Regions from separate parts of the Acidovorax sp. GW101-11A03 genome, predicted to be linked through region 2. Evidence: predicted binding sites of a transcription regulator. Region 2 holds the regulator's gene; each other region holds the start of a gene.
What was found. Region 2 encodes LexA, which represses DNA repair genes until DNA is damaged. Its sites were predicted from a motif close to ACTGTATNNNNATACAGT; they were not measured.

Region 1 (3,983 bases), on a different contig from region 2:
GCCAATCGCCACCGAGATGTCATGGATCTCGTTGTTGGCAAACAGGCGGTCGCGCTCCACCTCCCAGGTGTTGAGCACCTTGCCGCGCAGCGGCAGGATGGCCTGGCTTTCCTTGTCGCGGCCCATCTTGGCGCTGCCGCCGGCCGAGTCGCCCTCGACCAGGAACACTTCGTTGTGCGCGGTGTCGCGGCTCTCGCAGTCGGTGAGCTTGCCGGGCAAAACGGCCACGCCGGAGCCCTTGCGCTTTTCGACCTTCTGGCCCGCCTTCTGGCGCGTCTGCGCGGCCTTGATGGCCAGCTCGGCGAGCTTCTTACCGTATTCAACGTGCTGGTTGAGCCACAGTTCGAGCGCGGGGCGTACAAAGCCGCTGACCAGGCGCACCGCGTCACGCGAGTTCAGGCGTTCCTTGATCTGGCCCTGGAACTGTGGGTCCAGCACCTTGGCCGACAGCACATAGCTGGCGCGCGCGAACACGTCTTCGGGCAGCAGCTTGACACCCTTGGGCAGCAGGCTGTGCAGCTCGATGAAGCTCTTGACGGCGTTGAACAGGCCGTCGCGCAGGCCGCTTTCGTGCGTGCCACCCGCGCTGGTGGGAATCAGGTTGACGTAGCTCTCGCGCATGGGCTGGCCGTCTTCGGTGAAGGCCACAGCCCAGGCGGCGCCTTCGCCCTCGGCAAAACTTTCGTTGTTGCGGTCGGCAAAACCCTCGCCCTCAAACAACGGGATCACCGGGTCGCCGTTCAGCGTCTGCATCAGGTAGTCGCGCAGGCCGCCCTTGTACTGCCAGGTTTGTGTGTCGCGCGTCTTTTCATTGACCAACTGCACCGTCACGCCCGGCATCAGCACCGCCTTGCTGCGCAGCAGGTGGGTGAGTTCGCCCATGGGCAGGGCGCTGGATTCGAAATACTTCGCGTCGGGCCACACGCGCACCGAGGTGCCCTGCTTGCGCTCGCCCGCCTCCAGCGGGCGGGCCACCAGGGGCTCGATCACATCACCGGCCGCAAACACCAGGCGCGCCACCTTGCCCTCGCGGTAGCTGGTGGCTTCCAGCCGAGTGGCCAGCGCGTTGGTGACTGACACACCCACGCCATGCAGGCCGCCGGAGAAGCTATAGGCGCCGCCCTTGCCCTTGTCGAACTTGCCCCCCGCGTGCAGGCGGGTGAACACCAGCTCGATCACCGGTGCGTTTTCCTCGGGGTGCATACCGTAGGGGATGCCCCGGCCATCGTCTTCGACGCTCACCGAGCCATCGGCATGCAGGGTGACGCGGATCTTCTTGCCATACCCGGCGAGCGCCTCGTCGGCGGCGTTGTCCAGCACCTCCTGGATGATGTGCAGGGGGTTGTCGGTGCGGGTGTACATGCCCGGGCGCTGCTTGACGGGCTCCAGGCCCTTGAGCACGCGGATCGAACCTTCGGAATATTCGCTGGCGGATGCAGAAGACGGTTTGGCAGACATAGCGGCGGATTGTAGTGCGGCAGGCGCGGCGAAGCTGGATAAAAAACCAGTTATTGGCAACCCTTACGGCGACTGTATTGGTCGCGGGTGTATCAGCGCGTTTCACGCAATCTGGCTACATTCCTGCGCATGCATATGAATACTCCCAAACTGTCCATGTTCCAGGTGCTGGCCTGCGGTGCGGCCATCGTGACACTGTCCATGGGCATCCGCCATGGCTTTGGCCTGTGGCTGCTGCCCATCACGCAAGAGATGGGCTGGACGCGCCAGTCGTTCGCGCTGGCCATCGCCATCCAGAACCTGTCCTGGGGCCTGATCGGCATTTTTGCGGGCATGGTGGCCGACCGGTTTGGTGCGTTCCGCGTGCTCATGGGCGGTGCCGTGCTGTATGGCCTGGGCCTGGCAGGCATGGCGCTGTCGCCCACGCCCACGCTGTTTGCACTGACGGCAGGCGTGCTGATTGGCGCCGCGCAGGCGGGCACCACCTATGCCGTGATCTATGGCGTGCTGGGGCGGCAGATTGCGCCCGAAAAGCGCTCCTGGGCCATGGGTGTGGCGGCGGCCGCGGGCTCGTTCGGGCAGTTCCTGATGGTGCCGGTCGAAGGCTGGCTCATCGCGGGTCTGGGCTGGCAGCAGGCGCTGCTGGTGCTGTCGATGGCCGTGTTGCTCATCGTGCCCCTGGCCTTTGGACTGCGCGAGCCGGGCTTCCAGGGCGTGGCGCCGGTGAAGCGCGAGCAAACCATCTTGCAGGCGCTGGGCGAGGCCTTCCGCTACCCCAGCTTCAACCTGCTGATGGCGGGCTACTTTGTGTGTGGCTTCCAGGTGGTGTTCATCGGCGTGCACATGCCCAGCTACCTCAAGGACCATGGCCTGTCGCCCCAGGTGGCCAGCTATGCGTTGGCGCTGATCGGGCTGTTCAATGTGTTCGGCACCTATATTGCAGGCGCGCTGGGTCAGCGCATGCCCAAGCGCCACATCCTTGCCTTCATTTACTTTGCCCGCGCGGTGGCGATCAGCATCTTCTTGCTGGTGCCGCTGTCACCACTGTCGGTGTACGTGTTCTCGGCGGTGATGGGCGCGCTGTGGTTGTCCACCGTGCCCCCTACCAACGCGACCATTGCGCAGATCTTTGGCGTGCAGCACCTGTCGATGCTGGGCGGCTTTGTGTTCTTCAGCCACCAGATCGGCAGCTTCCTGGGGGTGTGGCTGGGCGGCTATCTGTATGACGCCACGGGCAATTACGATATCGTCTGGTACATCGCCATCGGCCTGGGCGTGTTTGCCGGGCTGGTGAACCTGCCCGTCAAGGAAAGCCCCATCCAGCGTTCCGCCCCGCAGCCCGCCTGACCGGACCGCCTGATTGACCCACCATGCACCAACCATCTCCGCCCCCCACACCTCGGTCGCGCGCCCTGCGCTGGCTGGGCGGGGCCGTGGCCGTGTTGCTGTGCCTGGCGGTGTTTGGCATGTACACCATGCCCGAGTTCATGGTGATGCTCGCCGACCAGATGTGGGCCTGTTTCTGACGGCCACATCGGGTGATTTCAAGGCTTTTTTGGGCCTTTGCGCGCGCTGAAAAAGCCTTTATAGCTATAAATTAAATAGCACCATGCATGGCACTGAAGCTCCCTCCGCATGGGTCCGACGCTGGGCCCACCTGATTCCCCCCGGCAGCACGGTGCTGGACGTGGCCTGTGGCGCGGGCCGCCACCTGCGCTGGCTGCGCAGCCTGGGGCACCCGGTGGTGGGCGTGGACCGATCCGCCGAGGCCCTGGCCGCCTGCGACGGCCTGGGCGAGCTGCTGCTGGCAGACATCGAGAACGGGCCCTGGCCCCTGGCAGGGCGCCAGTTTGGCGCCGTGGTGGTCACCAACTACCTTTGGCGGCCGCTGCTGCCCACCATCGTGGACAGCGTCGCCGCCGGTGGCGTGCTGGTCTACGAGACCTTTGCCCTGGGTAACGAAACCGTGGGGCGCCCTGCGCGGCCCGAGTTCCTGCTCGCACCCGGCGAGCTGCTGGGCGCCTGCCAGGGGCTGCGCGTGGTGGCCTACGAAGACGGGTTCCTGGACGAACCCGCGCGTTTTGTGCAACGCATCACGGCCGTGCGGGAACTCCCGCGGCCTGGCGAGCCTTCCCGGCATCTTTTGTCCATCGCGGCTAGTTAGAATGCCCTTTTACCGTTTTTCACTGCGGACATGACCTCTTCCTCCGTGCCTCTTACCGGCAGCATCGTCGCCCTCGTCACCCCCATGCACGCGGACGGCAGCGTGGACTACCCCACCCTGCGCAAACTGATCGACTGGCATATCGCCGAAGGCACCGACTGCATCGGCGTGGTGGGCACCACGGGCGAATCGCCGACGGTCAATGTCGAAGAGCACTGCGAGATCATCCGCGTAGCCGTCGAGCAGGCCGCCAAGCGCGTGCCCATCATGGCCGGCTGCGGCGCCAACTCCACCGCTGAAGCCATCGAGCTGGCCAAGTTCGCCAAGAAGGTCGGCGCCGACAGCCAACTGCAGGTCGTGC
Region 2 (3,983 bases):
CAGCGGCGCCAACTGATTTCTAACCTTCGAGGACTTCCATGAGACTGATTCTGTTGGGCGCGCCTGGCGCCGGAAAGGGCACGCAAGCCACGTTCATCTGCCAGAAGTACGGCATCCCGCAAATCTCCACCGGCGACATGCTGCGTGCCGCCGTCAAGGCCGGCACCCCGCTGGGCCTGCAGGCCAAGGCCGTGATGGATTCGGGCGCCCTGGTCAGTGACGACATCATCATCGGTCTGGTCAAGGAACGCATCACGCAGCCCGACTGCGCCAAGGGCTTCCTGTTCGATGGCTTCCCCCGCACCATCCCCCAGGCCGATGCGATGAAGGCCGCAGGCGTCAAGCTCGACTACGTGCTCGAGATCGACGTGCCCTTCGATGCCATCATCGAACGCATGAGCGGCCGCCGCTCGCACCCCGCCAGTGGCCGCACCTACCACGTCAAGTTCAACCCGCCCAAGGTGGAAGGCAAGGATGACATCACGGGCGAAGAGCTGATCCAGCGCGAGGACGACAAGGAAGAAACCGTCAAGAAGCGCCTGCAGGTCTACAGCGACCAGACGCGCCCCCTGGTGGACTACTACAGCAACTGGGCCAAGGCCGAGCCCGAGCTGGCCCCCAAGTACCGCGCCATCAGCGGCACGGGCAGCGTGGACGAAATCACGGCACGTGCGCTGCAGGCCCTGGCCAGTTAAGTCGCACCGACAGGGGAAGGCAGACGCAAAACGCCTGCTGCCATCACCACACAGACCCGCCGCGCTGACCCGGCGGCCCGAGCGACGCCCCGCACGAGGGCGTCGCTTTTTTCATGGCGCCAAGGTGCGCAACCGCGCAGCGCCCTCCCCCCCACCTTGCATCAAGGCTCGATCAAGCCGGACTGGACCGCAGGCCGTAGGCCTTGCCATCGACATACAGGTACTCGGCGCGCAGCACCGGGTCGCCCTTCTCTTCGCGCAAGGTGAACCCCACCACCGACACCTGGGCACCCGGCCGGATCTCCTGCACCTGCCACGCCTGCATGCGTGTGAGGGGCGCCAGCTCGACCTCCCAGAGCCGGTCCTTGCGGGTGGGCAGCACGGCCTTGGCCAGCAGCGCCCGGCCGTCCACCGGCGCCGTCTGTGCAGGCACGGGGCGCTGGGCCAGGTCGGCTGGCAGCGTCAGGCCAGCGGCAAGTTCCAGCGAGAGTTCTGCATGGGGGTTCTGCCAGCGTACCCTGCGCACGGTGCCCTCCAGGTAAATGGGGCGGTCCGCATCAAAACTGCTCCAGCCATGGTGTGCGTGTACCCCGAGGGGCCAGACGGTGGCGGCAAGCAACAGGTGGCGGCGCGGCAAGTTCATAGAGACTCCTGGAAAAAGAAGAATCAGACAGGCTTCACAGATAGGCAATCCAGCGGCCACACGCCACCACGGCCAGCCAGACCACCGTGGAAGCCAGCATCTGCGCGCGGGCCAGGGCATCAAGCCGCGTGAGCGAACCGCGCCCATGAAACCATGCGGCATTGCACCCGGCAAGCATTAACAACAGCATCTTCAAGGTGAATGCCCGGTTGCTGAGCAGTTCGGCGGGCTGCGTGGCAAACATCAGCAGGCCCGAGGCAGCGGCCAGTGCAAATCCGCACAGCGCCAGTGACAGGCTCAGCCGGGCCAGGTCCTTCACCGGCAGCGCCGCACCCCGGCCAAACACCCGCAGCTCCAACAACACCAGGTTGCCCAGCAGCAACGCGATGCCTACGATGTGCACCACCTCCAGCGCCGGATAGGCCCAGGCATGCGTCTTGAGCGCTGCGAACATATACAAAGCAGCCAGCCTCGTCAGTGCGCCTGCAGCAGGTCGAGCAGCAAGGCCACCCGTGCCTTCACCGGGGACAACCCCTCAGAATCCGGCAACACATCGCCGGGCTTGGGCAGCACCTGCCCTTCGGGGCACCGGGTGGCCCGCACCACGCGCACACCAGCCTGCTGCGCCCGCAGCAAGGCGGCCTCCAGCGCATGGTGAATGGTCCCGTTGCCGGTGCAGGCCACCACCAGCCCCCGCACACCGGCATGCACCAGCGCATCCACGGTCTGGGCCCGTGCCCCTGCGTGGCTCAGCACCACCTCCACCCAGGGCCATTCAGTGGATTCGCTTCCTGTTTTGATAGCATAAAAGGCATGCCCAACGGGCGGAAGAGGCCAATTTTGCACAAGGCGCACCCGCCCCTCCTCCACCCATCCCAAGGGGCCGGCATCGCCCGAATTGAAGGCATGCACCCGGTACGGGTGGACCTTCTGCACGTTCCGGGCGGCATGCAGTTCTCCGGCCGCCACGGCCACCACCCCGGTGGCGCCGGGAGCCAGCACCACGGCCACGGCGTCCAGCAGGTTCTGAGGGCCATCGGGCGTCAGCGCCGTCGCGGGGCGCATGGCACAGGTCAGCACCACAGGCTTGGTGGTGTTCAGCACCTCGTGCAAAAACCAGGCGGTTTCTTCCAGCGTGTCGGTGCCATGGGTAATGACCAGGCCTCGCACGTCAGGGTCCGCCAGGTGGTGCGCGCAGCGCAGGGCCAGCGCCCGCCAGACGTCATCGTCCATGTCTTTGCTGTCCATCTGGGCCACCTGCTCGGCCACCAGCATGCCGCCCGCCAGCGCCTGCAGGCCCGGCACGGCGGCCAGCAATTGCTCTACCCCCACCTGGGCTGCGGTGTAGCCGATGTTGTCCCCCGCCTGTGCCGAGGTGCCCGCGATGGTGCCCCCAGTGCCCAAAACCACAATTTTTTGCCCGCTCACTTGCATACTCCGAAAAACTGGTGAAAAATACAGTTACTGGATTAAAAAACAGTTGTTCGCCACTGTAACCGCCGCCACCGGAAACCACCATGCTCGACAACCCCAAACTCACCGCCCGCCAGCAGCAGATCCTGGATCTCATCCAGACCGCCATTGCACGCACTGGCGCGCCCCCGACCCGCGCAGAAATCGCGGCCGAGCTGGGATTCAAATCGGCCAATGCCGCTGAAGAACACCTGCAAGCCCTGGCCCGCAAAGGGGTGATCGAGCTGGTCAGCGGCACATCACGGGGCATTCGCCTGCGTGGCGACACGGTGCGCTCCATCAACGCAGCGCGTGGCAGCCAGTTCAGCCTGCCGATTCCGGGCCTGTCGCAGCTGGTGTTGCCCCTGGTGGGGCGCGTGGCAGCGGGGTCGCCCATTCTCGCGCAGGAACATGTGGACCAGACCTACAGCGTGGAAAACAGTCTCTTCCAGCACAAGCCCGACTACCTGCTCAAGGTGCGCGGCATGTCCATGCGGGATGCCGGCATCATGGACGGCGACCTGCTCGCCGTGCAGTCCACCCGCGAGGCCCGTAACGGGCAGATCATCGTGGCCCGGCTGGGTGACGATGTCACCGTCAAACGCCTGCGCCGCACCGCCACGGCCATCGAGCTGTTGCCCGAAAACCCCGACTACCCGGTGATCGTGGTCCAGCCCGGCGAGCCCTTCGAAATCGAAGGTCTGGCCGTGGGCCTCATCCGCAACACCATGCTGATGTAGGCCACTCCGTTTGGGCCGCACTGCGGGTGGCGGGCGTTTGATGGGCTGGCTACAGCACATCAGCCCTGCAGTGCAGACCCCATGCCATGCCACCGGCCGTGCCAGCGCGGCGACGTTGCTTGTCTTGTGGTGCCAGCCTCTTGCACCAAAGGTACCTGCACGTCCGCCATGGCCCGGCAAGCAGCATGGCATGAAATCACTTTGCAATCCTGCCTGTGTTCAACCCCCGACCTTCGGAGTTTTCACATGGGACTTGCCTTGTTCACCCTTACTGCCTTGCAAAATCCGCTGCGCGGCCTCAAGCGCCTGCTGGTGCACCCTGCGCGCGCAGATGCCGCAGTAGATGCAGACGCCACCGTAGTAGGCCGCCCGCGACCGCCCATTCCACAGCAGGGCCCGCGGCCATTGCGTGGCAACTGGCCTTTCACGGTCAAGCCTCCGCTGCGCCCCTCC
Region 3 (3,983 bases), on a different contig from region 2:
CACGCGGCGCGAGATGACTTCGTACAGCGGCAGGCCCACGGCCTGCGTCACCTCGCGCAGCTGCATGGAGGCGGTGGGCTGCGTGACGTGCATGACCTTGGCGGCCGCGCTGACGCTGCCGGTTTCGGCCAGCGCCAGAAAAAGCCGCAGCTGGCGAAAGGTGATGTTCATAGATTTTTATCTATAGATATGCACATTCGAATCGATTTTACTTTGCACCCTGCGCTGCATAGCATTGGCGCCCAAGGAGTTGAATGATGCAAAGCTTGCTGGATCCAGCGATCCTGTTTTTTGCCCTGGGCATTTTTGCGGGCCTGGTGCGGTCCAACCTGGAGATGCCTGCGGCGATCTCGAAGTTCTTGTCCATCTACCTGTTGATGGCGCTGGGCCTCAAGGGCGGGTTTGCGCTGGCGGCGTCGGGCTTCACGCCCAGCGTGGCGACCAGCCTGGGGCTGGCGGTGCTGCTGGCCATCGTGGTGCCGCTGGTGGGCTACGCGCTCTTGCGGCGAGTGCTGTCGGGCTTCAATGCGGCGGCGGTGGCAGCCACCTATGGATCGGTGAGCGCGGTGACGTTTGTGACGGCCACGCAGTACCTGGAGTCGCAGCACATCGCCTACGGCGGCCACATGGCGGCGGCGATGGCGCTCATGGAGTCGCCCGCCATCATCCTCGCAGTGCTGCTGGCCAATGCGCTGCGGCAAAAGCAGCAGGCGGTGGCCGTGGCCACTAGCGCCGCACCCGTGGTGGCGATGACCAGCGGGGGTGCCGCCACGCTGGGTGGTCACGGCCCGGGCAACGTCAGTGGGAAGAGCGGCCCGCACCTGTCGGTGGGCAAGATCCTGCACGAGTCGTTCACCGATGGCACGCAGTTGCTGCTGCTGGGCGCGATGCTGATTGGCCTGCTGACGGGCGATGCGGGCAAGGCGGCCATGCAGCCGTTCTCGGGTGATCTGTTCAAGGGCATGCTGTGCCTGTTCTTGCTGGACATGGGCCTATCGACCGCACGCAACCTGCCTGCGGTGCGCCAGCAGTCGCCCTGGCTGCTGGCCTATGCGGTGCTGGGCCCCATCACCCACGCCACGCTGGCGCTGGGCCTGGCCTGGCTGGTGGCGGTGCCTGCAGGCGATGCGGTGCTGCTGATGATGCTGGCAGCCAGTGCCTCGTACATCGCCGTGCCTGCGGTGGTGCGCTATGCCATCCCCGAGGCCGACCCGTCGCTGTATGTGAGCCTGTCGCTGGGGCTGACGTTTCCGCTCAACATCGTGCTGGGCATTCCGCTGTACACGCAGGTGGTGCAAAGCCTGTGGGCCGTGTGAGGGGGCGATGCATACAGCCCACACGTGGCCCCCTGGCGTGCGCTTGCGAAGCCTGGCTCAATAGCTATCATTTAGATAGCTATTGAGGCATACTGGACGGGCGGAAACGGCCATTTTTATTCAAACTTTCATCCCACCGCGCCACACAGCCGGGTCAGAACAGGCTGCTTTGCCCCCGCAGCAGTCCGGGGCGGAACTGGCCCAGGTCCAGCTCCACGCGTTCGCGGTTCAGGCCCAGCCTGCGGCAAGTGGTGGAAAAACGCTGGTGCACCAGGTCGGCCCACAGGCCGGTGCCTTTCATGCGGGTGGCGAAGTCGCTGTTGTAGGTCTTGCCTGCGCGGCGCTCGGCGTCGCTGAGGTGGTGCAGGTCTTGCACACGGGCCATCACGCGCGCGGCGCGCTGGGGGTAGTGCACCTGCAGCCATTCGCGGAATAGCGTATCCAGCTCCCACGGCAGGCGCAGCACGGTATAGAAGGCACTGCGCGCACCTGCCTCGCGCGCGGCCTCCAGCACCTGCTCCATGTCTTCGGTGATGAAGGGGATCTGCGGCGCCACGCTCACGCCCACGGGCACACCCGCCTCGGCCAGCGCGCGGATGGTGCGCAGGCGCCGGTGGGGCGCGGCGGCACGGGGTTCCATGCGGCGGGCCAGGGTGGCGTCGAGCGTGGTGATGGTGACGTACACCGCAGCCAGGCGCTGCGCGGCCAGCGGGGCGAGCAGGTCCAGGTCGCGCTCCACGCCGCTGGACTTGGTGATGAGCGAAAACGGGTGGCGCGCGTCGCGCATCACCTCGATCACGCTGCGGGTGAGCTTCAGCTCGCGCTCCACGGGCTGGTAGCAATCGGTGGCCGAGCCAATGTTCAACAGGCGCGGCACATAACGCGGCTGGGCCAGCTCGTGCCGCAGCACGCTGGAGATGTTGTGCTTGGCCACGATCTGCGTTTCAAAGTCCAGCCCGGGCGAAAAGTTGAGGTAGCTGTGCGTAGGCCGGGCGTAGCAATAGATGCAGCCGTGCTCGCAACCCCGGTAGGGGTTGACCGAGAGTTCAAAGAAGATGTCCGGCGAATCGTTGGCGCAGATGGCGCTGCGCGCTGTTTCGAGGTGCACGCGGGTGGCGGCGGGGGTGGCTGGGACATCGCCTGCACCGTCCTCATCACCAGGCGGCTGGCCCCAGCCGTCGTCGGCCACCTCGCGCGTGTCGCGCGCAAACCGGTGCGCCAGGGCCGTGGCCGCACCCCGGCCACGGATGGCCTGCAGCGGGATGCGGACCTCTTCGGGCGGTGCGGGGATGTCGGACTTGTCTGTGAAGGTGCGGGGCATGGCTGCTTGCCTCCGTGTAGGGCGTGTCTGCGGGGCTCCAGCGCTGCAAATTTACTGGATAAAAAAACAGTATATTAAAACCGCTCCACGGGATCGGCAACGTGGCCGAAACTCTGGGTTTGCGAACACCTGCAACGGTATTGACCCTGAAGACAGGTTGCAAAAGGTAACGCGATACTTCCACTCAGTGGTCTGCCAGCCCGTGAATGCGCAGCGCGGCAGCAGCGCAGCAGCAACACAGCCAACTGGAAAGACAACACAGACGCCGACATCCCCGCTGAGCAACGGAGCACCCAAAATGCCAAGCGAGATCGTCCACACCATCGGCTGTACCGCCTACTCTGTTTTTGCGATCCTGTTCCTGTGGATGAGCAGGGTGCCCCGAACCAACTCCGGGCCGGGCTGGTGGGCAGGGGCCATGGCATTCGCCCTGGCGGCGCGCCTGGCTTATCAGCTGTTGCTTGACCAGACGGACCTGGCGGAGGCTGTTTTTGCCTATGCCGCCTTGGTCGCCGTAGAGAAGACACTGCTTGCCATCGGTCTGGTGGAGTTCCTGGGGCTGAAGCTGCGGCACCGCTGGTTCTGGGGTGCCTTGTTGCTGGCCGAAGCATGGGTGGTGATCGGGTGGCTGTCTGACATCCAGCCCATTGCCCGCAGCGTCGGTCTGGCGGTTTTCAATGCAGGCTTCCTCGGCTATGTCGCATGGACGGCCTTCAGGCACCGCAGCGAAATACCCCACCACCTTCTGCTGCTGACAGCGGCGGCCAGTGCGATGCTGCTAGTGCATTGGATGTCGGCTTTCCTGATCTTCCAAGCCTTTCCCAACTGGCGCGTAACGGGGTTTTTGCTGGGGACGGTGCTGGTGCTGGTGCAATACCTGTCGCTGCTGGCCGCCGTGTTGGCGGAGTTTCAGCGGAGGCTGGTGCAAGCGGAGGCCAACGCGCTGGACATGGCGTTTCAGGATCCCCTGACTGGTTTGAACAACCAGCGCTACATGAACACCCTGTTTGAAAAGGCCCTGGTGCTGGCCAACCGGCCTCACCAATACTCCGCCGTCATCTTCATCGACCTGGACAACTTCAAGCCCATCAACGACCTTGCAGGCCACCATGCCGGTGATGAGGTGCTGCGGACGGTCGCGAATCGGCTGCGACGATGCACACGCAGCACGGATATCTGTGCCCGCATCGGAGGCGACGAGTTCGTGGTGATCTGCACCCAGCTGGAAGCCACAGAGCAGGTCGGAGACATTGCCACCAAGTTGCTCGGAGAACTGATTGCACCGATTGCGGTCGAGGACAAGCGCTTCGTGCTTGGCGCAAGCATTGGCATCAGCCTCTACCCCA
Region 4 (3,983 bases), on a different contig from region 2:
CCCTCGATTCGGCGGACATTGACACCGCCGACAGCCCCCATTACCTGCGCGCGCTGACCGACATGGCCGACCGCCGCACGGTGGTGGCGGACGCTGCCATCTACACCGACAACGGCATCAAACTGGTGGAGAAGGGCGCCCGCATCGACAGTCGCCTGTATGACCGCCTGGTTCAGCACAAGCTGCGCGAGCCCATCGACCGCCACCTGTCCATAGAAAACCCTGTGGACGTGCCCGCCCTGCTGGCAGCCGGGCAGGCGCTCATTGCAGAGGAGGCCTTGCCCAACATGCTGGCCGAGGCGCTGGGCCCCTCGGCGGCCCGCCTGCTGGCGCCGCTGCGCTCCTTGCCCCTGCCAGCGCCCATGGCCTGCAAGCTCACGGTCATGCGCGACCAGCGTCCCGAGTTGTTCGAGCACAGCCTGCAGATGATGACCGTGGCCATGTTTCTGGGCATCAAGAGCGGTCTGGCAGAGCGCGACTGCGGCACCCTGGCGGCTGCGGCCTTGTTGCACGACCTGGGCGTGCTGCACATGGACCCGGCCTGGAGCGACCCCGACCACAAGGTGGTGGGTGTGCAGCGCAAGCACCTGGTGGCGCACCCCATCACAGCCATGCTGATGATCCGCGACACCAAGGTGTACGCCCGTGCCGCCGAGGTGGCGGTGCTGGAGCACCACGAGCGCATGGATGGCAGCGGCTACCCGCGTGGCCTGGCCGGTGCCGACATCACGCCCATGGGGCGCATCCTGTTGCTGGCCGAGGTGGTGACAGCGTTCTACGAAAAATACGAAGACATGCCCGCGCAGCGGCTGTCGCTGGTACTGCGGCTCAACCACCGCAAATTCCCTTCCGCGCTCGTGGCCCACATCTTGCCGCTGCTGCAGGAAGAGGTGGCGCGCGAATCGGCCCTGATGCCGCTGGGCAATGATGCTCCGCGCCAGATTGACCTGCTGGCAGAAGCCTTCACTTATTGGGACCAGCTCAAGGCCGCCTTGCCCCCAGGGGCTGCCAAGGTCCCGGCAGACAGCGCCTTTGCATTCACCGACTCCCGCTTGCTGGCCTTGCAGAAAGCCTTGATCGAAGCGGGTTCCCACCCCCGGCACCAGGGCGAATTGCTGGCGCAGTTGCAGGGCGATGCCATCGGCATGGCCGAAGTGGCCCTGGTGGGGCGGGAGGCGCTCTGGCAATTGCAAAGCATTCTGAACGCCAGCCACCGCCGCTGGCCTCAGCTGTCGGACCGCACCACGCCCATGGATGCGGCCGTGGCCGACTGGTGCGATTGGGCGCTTCGGCGGCTCTGATACGCCCCAAGGCGCGTGCAGAGGGCACCCGGGTGATCCCCTGCCGCGCAGGCTGAATCGTTTCCCCGTCGCCACGGAGTCAACCGGTTGGCTTGACCGTGGCAGGCACCCTCAGGTCTCCTTGGCCTTGCCCGTCAGCACCCGCAGGCCCGAGCCCCTTCGATGCTGTGGCCTTCCTCGCCTGGCTCGTCAGGCTTCAAAATACTGGTTATATTCACAGTATTCCTGTTCTTTGAAGCTTTGCCCCCGCCATGCCCGCGCCCAGCCTGTCCTTGCGGATTGCGCTCGATCTGCCCTCTGCCGTGCCCGGTGTCTGGCATGCTGATGCCTTGGGTGCGGGCCCGCAGGCGACCCAGCCCACCGGGCATGCGCTGCTGGACGCCCAACTGCCCGGCGGGGGCTGGCCGGTGGGGGCGCTGTGCGAGGTGCTGCAGCCTCTGGCGGGCCTGCATGAGTGGCAACTGGTGCTGCCCGCGCTGGCGCAGGCCACGGCCCGCCGCGCAGGGGCCGTGGTGGCGGTGGCACCCCCTTGCGAGCCCTTTGGCCCGGCACTGAAAGCGCAGGGGCTGCCGCCCGAGCGGCTGTGTGTGGTGCGGGCCGACAGCGCCCGTGCGGCATTCTGGGCGGCCGAGCAGGCGCTGCGGTGCGGCGATGTGCTGGCCGTCATGGCCTGGCTGCCGCAGGCACCTGCTGCAGCTCTGCGCAGGCTGCAGCTGGCGGCGGCGCAGCAACAGCAACTGCTGTGGGTGTTCCGCCCGGTCAGCGCTGCGCCGCAGGCGTCGCCCGCCTTGCTGCGGCTGCAGGTGCAGGGGCTGCAGGTGCAGGGGCTGCCCGCTGGGGCATCCACGTCTGCCGCGCCGGGCCTGCAGGTGCAGATTCTCAAGCGCCGGGGGCCGCCCCTGGTGCAGGCGCTGGATCTGCCAGGCTGCCACCCCCGGCTGGCGCAGGCCCTGGCGGCGCAGGCCGAGCGCCGCCATGCCGCACAGGTGGTGGCCCGCGCCATGGTGGCGCGCTACAACGCAGCGGCCCCGGGGGGGCAGGCGGCGCCCATGCGCTCGGAGCCCGCAGTGGTGGCGCTGCAGGGGAGGGGGCATGCACTGGATCGCATTGCCGCTGCCATGGCGGGATGAGCCCGCCACCAGCCCGGCTAGTACCGGGGCGGCGGCTGCGGCTGGCACGATGGCTGCGCCCGCCGCAGGCTGGTGGGCCCTGCGTTTTACCCCGCGCGTGGCGCTGGTGGATGGCGACACCGTGCTGCTGGAGGTTTCGACCACCGAACGACTCTGGGGCGGGCGTGATGCCTTGCTGACCCTGGTGTTGCAGGCCTGGGCCGAAGCCGCTGGGGGGCAGGGCGCTCTGCCGAAACCCCCGGGCATGCTGCCCCTCTGGGGCAGCGGCCCCACCGCGCTGGTGGCGCAGGCCTGGCTGCGCATGGCACTGGCCGGGCATGCCCCCCGGGGGCAACAAGGCCAAGGAGGTCAAGAAGGATGGCCAAGGCAACAAGAGCCAGCGGTGCACACCCTGCCTTTGCACACCCTGACCGCCTTGCGCCCGCATGTGGCCAGCCTGGAGCGCATGGGTTGCCGAACCTGGGGCGCCTTGCGGGCGCTGCCGCGTGTCGGGCTGGCCCGGCGCCTGGGGGCCGGGGTGCTGCGGGTGCTGGACCAGGCCCTGGGCGAAGCCCCCGAAGCTCATGCCTGGCTGGAGCTGCCCGAGCAGTTTGCGCTGGCCGCCGAATTGCCTGCGCTGGCCACCTCGGCCGATGCCCTGCTGTGGAGCGCCCACCGCTGCCTCACGGCCCTGCAGGGCTGGCTGCAGGCGCGCCAGCAGGGGGCGCTGGAGCTGGAGCTGGCCTGGCGCCACGACCTGCGGCGCATCGACGGGGTGGTGATTGCCCCCACGCAGGCCCTGCAGGTGCGTACCGCCCAGGCCACGCAGGACATGGCGCACCTGCGGCGTCTGCTGGCTGAAAACCTGGCGCGCACCACCCTGGCCGCACCGGCCAACCAGATCACGCTGCGCCTGCTGGAGTCGGCCCCGCTGCCGCACCGCAGTGCCAGCCTGCTGCCGCCCGGCGATCATGGTGGCGGTTGCCATGGCGGTGCCGACAACCCTGCGTCCCCAGGCGAAGCCTTGCACCAGCTGCTGGAGCGCCTGTCGGCCCGCCTGGGGCCCGAACAGGTGCAGGCCCCCGTGCTGATGGCCGACCACCGCCCCGAGCTTATGCAGCAGTGGCGCCCCGCAGCCGAGGTGCTGGGCCGCCCATCCACCCGGCGCTCTGCCGCCACCAGCGCAGGCGGCGGGGCCGAGGCCGCGCTGGATGCCAGCCCCGAAGCCTTGCTGCTGCCCCCCTGGCTGCTGAACCCGCCCCAGCGGCTGGCCGTGCAGGGCAACCGCCCCTGCCACCACGGCCTGCTGCGCCTGCTGGCCGGGCCCCACCGCTTCGAGGCGGGCTGGTGGGCTGCGGGCGATGGCGGGGCAGACGACCCCACACACACCGGCCTGGCCTTGCGCGACTACTTTGTGGCGCACAACGCGGTGGCGGGCCTGGTGTGGGTGTTCCGCGAGCGGCTGGCGCCACCGCCCGATGGCTCGCAGGGGCTGGCGCGGCCTCCCCGCTGGTTTCTGCATGGTGTGTTTTGAAGCACCCCTTGTACGGCTTCCCCCGCTCTCGCAGCGCTG

Region 1: AC07Z7_RS16130 (DNA topoisomerase IV subunit B) is a predicted target of LexA. The motif match lies at 1,492-1,509, and genes of this name have one in related genera.
Region 3: AC07Z7_RS22365 (PA0069 family radical SAM protein) is a predicted target of LexA. The motif match lies at 2,691-2,708, and genes of this name have one in related genera.
Region 4: imuA (translesion DNA synthesis-associated protein ImuA) is a predicted target of LexA. The motif match lies at 1,505-1,522, and genes of this name have one in related genera.

Annotation. Positions count from the first base shown of each region.
Region 1 is NZ_JBWKZU010000038.1:21,253-25,235, forward strand. Features, by position in the region: gene AC07Z7_RS16130 (DNA topoisomerase IV subunit B) at 1-1,458, opposite strand, end outside; gene AC07Z7_RS16135 (MFS transporter) at 1,588-2,805, shown strand; gene AC07Z7_RS16140 (hypothetical protein) at 2,829-2,984, shown strand; gene AC07Z7_RS16145 (class I SAM-dependent methyltransferase) at 3,068-3,622, shown strand; gene dapA (4-hydroxy-tetrahydrodipicolinate synthase) at 3,653-3,983, shown strand, end outside.
Region 2 is NZ_JBWKZU010000070.1:18,372-22,354, forward strand. Features, by position in the region: gene adk (adenylate kinase) at 39-695, shown strand; gene AC07Z7_RS21475 (DUF6152 family protein) at 868-1,338, opposite strand; gene AC07Z7_RS21480 (hypothetical protein) at 1,373-1,792, opposite strand; gene AC07Z7_RS21485 (asparaginase) at 1,813-2,772, opposite strand; gene lexA (transcriptional repressor LexA) at 2,856-3,530, shown strand.
Region 3 is NZ_JBWKZU010000080.1:2,142-6,124, forward strand. Features, by position in the region: gene AC07Z7_RS22355 (LysR family transcriptional regulator) at 1-171, opposite strand, end outside; gene AC07Z7_RS22360 (sodium-dependent bicarbonate transport family permease) at 258-1,316, shown strand; gene AC07Z7_RS22365 (PA0069 family radical SAM protein) at 1,471-2,637, opposite strand; gene AC07Z7_RS22370 (diguanylate cyclase domain-containing protein) at 2,936-3,983, shown strand, end outside.
Region 4 is NZ_JBWKZU010000119.1:456-4,438, forward strand. Features, by position in the region: gene AC07Z7_RS24715 (HD-GYP domain-containing protein) at 1-1,301, shown strand, start outside; gene imuA (translesion DNA synthesis-associated protein ImuA) at 1,553-2,431, shown strand; gene AC07Z7_RS24725 (DNA polymerase Y subunit UmuC family protein) at 2,394-3,944, shown strand.